DNA from 2 places in the Marinomonas dokdonensis genome. Region 2 is predicted to be linked to the other one. Evidence: predicted binding sites of a transcription regulator. Region 2 holds the regulator's gene; the other holds the start of a gene.

Region 1 (3,424 bases), on a different contig from region 2:
CGAGTATAAATGGCAATTTCAGCTTCGGTCATACCAGTAGATTCTGGCGTCAGTGCGATCCACATACCTGTGTTGTTATCGAAGAATTTCGCCACATAAAGCGTACCTTCTTCCAACAATTCACTGTTATCCCCACCCACAACAAACTTGTGTTTAGAAACAAAACGGTACAAGAACTCACCACGCTCATCATCACCAAGGTAAACAACCACATGACCATTTGCCGCTACTTCTACTTCTGCATTCTCATGCTTAAAACGACCCAATGCGGTACGCTTTTTCGGGCGCGCAGCAGGGTTTAATGGGTCAATCTCAACAATGTAACCAAAGCGGTTTGGCTCTTGTGGATCTTTAGAAATATCAAAACGCGCATCTGCCATTGCCCATTTGTATCCCCAATCCTTATGACTGATACCGTAACGCTTCATTTGTGGTGTTAGCGGCGCATTGTCATTCGTTGAAGAGAAGTAACCATTAAAGTTCTCTTCACAGGTTAGGTAAGTGCCCCAAGGTGTCTGACCATTTCCACAGTTGTTCCAAGTACCTTTCGCAAGCACACCTTTAGGGTCTGCTTTGGTCTTCATCAAATCATGACCACGAGCAGGACCTGTAATGTCCATTTCGGTATCTGCTGTAATACGACGGTTGTATTCAGAGTCTTTTACAATCGCCCACTTGCCATTTGCACGAGCAATCTCTACGACACTCACACCATGGGCTGCTTTACTTTTACGAATATCATCCGCAGAAGTAGGCACGCCGTCAGTGCGGTTAGCATGTAGGGTTTTAAGGTTAGTGTATTCATTGTTTACACATAGAATCTGACGACCGTGGTGCGAAAATAACGCCATACCATCACAATGGTCACCGAAAGCCATTTCTTGAGAAGCACCCGTACCACCAGTTGCTGAATCAAAAGCTGGTGCATTCGAAAACATTGGCTCGCCCCAAGAAGCCAAGATATCCCACTTGTAACCAGCAGGAACGGTTACTGTGTCTTCTGCATTGGCTTTGACCATATCAAATGCCAAACGAGACATCTTCATCTCTTCACCCGCCAACGCTTTACTGGCAGCAAGTGTTGTAGAGCCCATTACAAAAGCGGAAGCCCCCACAGCAGCACCACCTGACAAAAAGCCACGGCGAGAAACCATACGATTAGCGGTTTCTTCAAATTCCACCATCTCTGGCGCGGGTCTTACTAATTCATCGTGCTCATCAAAACCAAGCACTTGATCCTGCTTAACTGGCATCGCAATATCCTCAAGTCTTAAATTGTCATCAATAAACATTGGCTTACCTTTCCACAAGCGCACCAATGATGTTTTTAAAGTAGGGTTATTAAGCCAAGCTTTCATTACATTTAGATGATGGCGTTAAGACAATTTCATGACGCTATTAAGACAGCTAAGACACTGGTAATCTCGCTGTAAAGCTCCTAACCTATTAGTGCTCTTAACCATTTTTGACTGGCCAGTATTATTATGAACAAAAAACAATTTTTGGACACTTATCGCAAAGTCAGCCGCTTAAGCACCCCCAGCAAAACTGAAAACAAGCCAGAACAAAAAGAAACCTACAGCAGCCAAAAGCCTCTTTATCGCTCACCTGAAGACGAACGGCTCATCAAAGATTTGCACTTTGCGAAATTTCAGAAAAATCTGGAAAACCTTCATAAAAATGAAGAACTTAAACTGTTAATAGAAAAAACTGAATGGGATGAAAACGACATTCAAAGTCTATTAAAGTCGTTAAGATAGAACATACACCAAGCCTATACCCATGGTTATCCACATGTTATATGTATAGTTTTTCTGTCAATCGTTTGAGATCACTTGATATAAAAAAAAGACAAAAAAAAGCGGGCCAAGGCCCGCTTTTTACAACACATTTAAAAACCTAAACTTAGTTTTGGTTTTCTAGCTGAGCTTTGATCAAATCACCGATAGTGGTAGGACCGTTCGCTTCAGTTTGCTGTTTCTCAGAGTGAGACTTCATCGCAGCTTTTTCTTCAGTTGCATCTTTCTGCTTGATAGAAAGAGCGATTGTGCGTGCTTTACGATCAACATTGATGATCGCAGCTTCAACACTGTCACCTTCTTTCAATACAGCACTTGCATCTTCAGTACGCTCGCGGCTGATTTCAGATACTTTCAATGTCGCTTCAACGCCTTCAGCAAGAACAACAACCGCTGCTTTTGCATCAACAGAAGAAACAGTACCAGTAACAACAGCACCTTTATCATTCTCAGCAACGTAAGCTAGGAATGGATCTTCCTCAAGCTGTTTAACGCCAAGAGAGATACGCTCACGTTCAGCATCGATAGACAATACAACTGTTTCAAGCATATCGCCTTTCTTGTATTGACGTACTGCTTCTTCGCCTGCTTCGTCCCAAGATAGGTCAGATAGGTGAACAAGACCGTCGATACCGCCGTCAAGACCGATGAACACACCAAAGTCAGTGATAGACTTGATTGCGCCAGAGATCTTGTCGCCTTTGTTGAAAGAAGTAGCAAACTCTTCCCATGGGTTCATAGTACATTGCTTGATACCCAAAGAAATACGACGACGCTCTTCATCGATGTCTAGGATCATAACTTCAACTTCATCACCGATCTGAACAACTTTAGATGGGTGGATGTTTTTGTTAGTCCAATCCATTTCAGATACGTGTACTAGACCTTCTACGCCTTCTTCAAGCTCTGCGAAGCAACCGTAATCAGTCAAGTTAGTAACTTTAGCCGTTACTTTAGTACCTTCTGGGTAACGAGCTTTAATAGCTACCCATGGATCTTCACCCAATTGCTTAAGACCTAGAGACACACGGTTACGCTCGCGGTCAAACTTAAGTACTTTAACGTCGATTTCATCGCCAACAGCAATGATTTCGCTTGGGTGCTTGATGCGTTTCCAAGCCATGTCAGTGATGTGTAGAAGACCATCAACACCACCAAGATCAACGAACGCACCGTAATCAGTAAGGTTCTTAACGATACCTTTAACTTCTTGACCCTCTTCAAGAGAAGCAAGTAGTGTTTCACGTTCAGCGCTGTTAGTCGCTTCCATAACGGCACGACGAGATACAACAACGTTGTTACGTTTTTGATCAAGCTTGATAAGTTTGAACTCTAGATCCACACCTTCTAGGTGAGAAGTGTCGCGGATTGGGCGAACATCTACCAAAGAACCAGGCAAGAAAGCACGGATATTTGCGATATCAACTGTGAAACCACCTTTCACTTTACCGTTGATAACACCGTGAACGATGGCGCTTTCTTCGTAGGCTTTCTCAAGAACAGCCCAAGTTTCAGCACGTTTCGCTTTCTCGCGAGACAATTTAGTCTCACCGAAGCCATCTTCAACAGCATCAAGTGCAACTTTAACTTCGTCACCGATGTTAACGTTGAACTCACCACTTTCC
Region 2 (3,424 bases):
TGGGCTCTGATAGTAGCTCAGCAGCCTCTTTGGACATTCTGCTTGGAGCTGGTAGCAAAACTACTCAAGTGACCCCTAAAGTTACCGCGCCGAGCGTGACTATGAAGGATGTAAAAATTCCCACCATGGTTCGCTTTGAAAATAAGCAATTTCGTTGCATGGTGATTAAGCTTTCTAAACAAGAGGGCACTCTTTTGATAAAGAGTGATGATGTGATCCCTGCCGTATTAGGCCAAGCTGTGCTGGATTTAGAATACCAAGGGCAGATTAATCGCCTAAATTATTATGTTCAGTCTGTGGCGACCACAGAGAAAAAGCACGACTCGACTTTCTTAACCGTCACCCTAGTATTGATTGACCAAGATGACGAAAAAGAAGCGTTTATGAAAAGCTTATTTGAAAGTTTGTAAGCAGAAAATTTGTCGCTAGCTTGCCAGCGATGTAGCAGGGAATAAGTAAGGGCGCTCCATGGAGCGCCCTTATTGTTTAATCAGAGCTCTTAAGCGCTTCTGTATCGCTTTCAAGAGCAAAGGCGTCTGTTCGGATGCGGCTGGCGGGGAAATGGCAGGAGAAGGTGCTGCCGAAGCCTGGCTGGCTACGAATTTGTAGCTTGGCATCGTGGTGTAAAATAACGTGCTTTACAATGGCTAAGCCCAAGCCTGTGCCGCCAGTTTTGGAGCCTCGGCCTTTATCCACACGGAAAAAGCGTTCCGTAAGGCGAGGGATATAACGCGGCTCAATACCCAAACCGGTATCCTGTACCGAAAAGACACCACTAAATTCGTTTGCTTCCCACATTACGGTAATTTCACCACCGTCTGGTGAGTATTTAATTGCATTTACGACCAAGTTCGAGAAGGCACTGTATAGCTCTTTAAAGGAGCCATACAAGCGCGCATCTTCAGGAATATCAAAAGTGAGTTGATGTTGGTCGGTGAGAATCGGCGAAGCCATTTTCTGGATGGCCTGAATCAAATCACTTACTTTAAGCCATTGGTCTACTTCGCGTTTATCATTGCTTTCTAGACGCGAGAGCAGCAGTAGATCTTCTATCAGGTGTTCCATGCGTTCAGATTGATCAGACATATTCACTATGCCTTTTTGCATACTGGCAGGCAAACTGTCTTTAAACATGGAAAGGGTTTCAAGATAGCCTTTAATCACCGTGAGGGGCGTTTTTAACTCGTGAGAAGCGTTGGCCACAAAGTCTTTACGCATTTGTTCTAACAGGTGCAGGCGAGTCACATCACGGATAAAAATCAGGTGATCATTTTTATCATAAAGGGTGGTTTGTATTTCTAAATAAACACCGCTTTTTGCTGGCGATTTAATTACCAGAGGTTCGCCAAAACGCTTTTGGCTAAAGTAACGGAAGAAATCTGGGTTACGTACTATGTTGGTGATGGCTTGGCCGCGATCGACAGGACGCATCAGGCCTAGAAAGTGTGCCGCGGAATTGTTCCACCATTCCAAGTTGCCTTGGTTGTCCGCCATAATAACGCCTTCTTTTAAGGCGGCGGTAGAGCTTTCAATTCGAGTTAAGGCTTGGCGCATACGGCGTTTCGATTTACGTTGCTTTTTCTGCAAGCGATAAACCGAATCAAATACTTCACCCCAGATACCGCTGGTTTCTGGTGGGGCTTTGCGACCAGAGTGGCGCAGCCAATGGTGGAAGGTATAAAGCTGATAAAACTGCCAATATAGGGTGCCGAGAACATACAGCAAAACCACCGCCAACAAATGACCTAAAACTAGGCCAATAGTAATACAGGCGGCGAGGCCAATGAGCCAACGCAGTATGGTGTTACGCCAGATGGTTTTCATGCCGTCCTTTTAGCTGAAAAACGATAACCTGTGCCGCGTACGGTTTGGATCAGGGTGTCATGGGTGTTGCCAATGGCTTTACGTAAACGACGAATATGAACATCGACGGTGCGCTCTTCGACGTAAACATTGCCACCCCACACTTGATCAAGCAGCTGTGCGCGAGAATAAGCTCGTTCTTGGTGAGTCATTAAAAATTTGAGTAAGCGGTACTCGGTTGGCCCCATTTCTAATGGACGGCTACCAATGGTAACGCGCTGACTGATTGGGTCGAGTACTAAACCTTCTACTTCGATCGGCTCATCGACGCCTTGAGGTGTCGCACGGCGCAATACCGCTTTTAAGCGTGCCACCAGTTCACGGGGCGAGAAAGGTTTGGTGATGTAATCGTCCGCACCAACTTCTAATCCTTGAATCTTATTATCTTCTTCGCTTTTTGCGGTCAGCATAATAACGGGGATTTCCGCCGTGGTTGTGTCTTTTTTCAGGCGTCGAGTTAGCTCTATGCCACTGCCGCCAGGCATCATCCAATCGACAAGAATTAGGTCAGGTCGATGGTCAACAATAATTTCATGGGCTTGTTGGCTGTTTTCTGCTTCCAAATACTCGTAGCCGGCCATCTCTAGGGCAACGGCAATCATTTCACGTATGGAAGACTCATCATCAATTATTAATACTTTTTTACCGGTCACAGGATCTATCCTCATCTCAGGAACGGTTTATTAAAACGACCAAATGTGACAATTAGGTTAAAATGTCACATCGTTGCCATATATTCAACAAAATAGCTGCCGATAATGCCTAGGAATAGAGTGTAGCCAACGCGGTTATTGTCTAGGAAGGATTTAAAGCAGGCTTGGCGATCGCGGGTTTTGGATTGCTGAAACTGCTGATAGAAAAGCCAGAGGCAGACCAATAGCGCGACAAAATAAGGCCAATGTTGGGCAGACAAGATACCCACCCAAAACATCAGTGACAGCATCAGGCCTTGCAAACACACAATGACCAATAAATCGTATTGGGCGAAGAGAATGGCGGTTGATTTGATGCCAATTTTTAAATCGTCAGGCCGGTCTGTGATGGCATAGTAGGTGTCGTAAGCTATGGTCCAGAAGCAATTTGCCACAAATAGCATCCACAGTTGTGGGTCCGCAAGATTACCGCCTTGGGCGCTGTAAGCCATTGGAATGGCCCATGAAAATGCCAGCCCTAAGAAGAGTTGCGGTAAATGGGTATAGCGTTTCATGAAAGGGTAAAGTGCGGCTAAGCCTAGACCAACCACAGACAATAAGATGGTTTGTAAATCGGTAAAGAGCACCAATACAAAGCTGAGTAAAGCAAGGCCTGCGAATAAGGCTAAGGCTTCTTTCTCGCTCACCCGGCCCGAGGGCAAAGGACGATTCTTGGTGCGGTCAACATGACCATCGACTTTGCGATCTGCATAATCATTTATTACGCAACCAGCAGAGCGCATGCTAAAAACACCCAATATAAAAATCACGATTAAGGATAAATCGGGGAGGCCGTCTGCAGCGAGCCATAATGCCCATAATGTTGGCCACATCAGTAAAAATGAACCAATGGGACGGTTAAAGCGAGT

What was found. Region 2 encodes PhoB, which activates phosphate uptake and scavenging genes when phosphate is short. Its sites were predicted from a motif close to TGTCATANNNNTGTCANA; they were not measured.
Region 1: the regulator PhoB is predicted to act here: its motif matches at 1,378-1,395, upstream of ACUM5Y_RS06000 (PhoX family protein).

What each region holds. Positions count from the first base shown of each region.
Region 1 covers NZ_JBRAND010000002.1:325,651-329,074, reverse strand. The annotation lists gene ACUM5Y_RS06000 (PhoX family protein) at 1-1,253, opposite strand, end outside; gene ACUM5Y_RS05995 (hypothetical protein) at 1,485-1,760, shown strand; gene rpsA (30S ribosomal protein S1) at 1,906-3,424, opposite strand, start outside.
Region 2 covers NZ_JBRAND010000003.1:103,091-106,514, reverse strand. The annotation lists gene ACUM5Y_RS08260 (response regulator) at 1-410, shown strand, start outside; gene phoR (phosphate regulon sensor histidine kinase PhoR) at 487-1,824, opposite strand; gene phoB (phosphate regulon transcriptional regulator PhoB) at 1,821-2,516, opposite strand; gene ubiA (4-hydroxybenzoate octaprenyltransferase) at 2,582-3,424, opposite strand, start outside.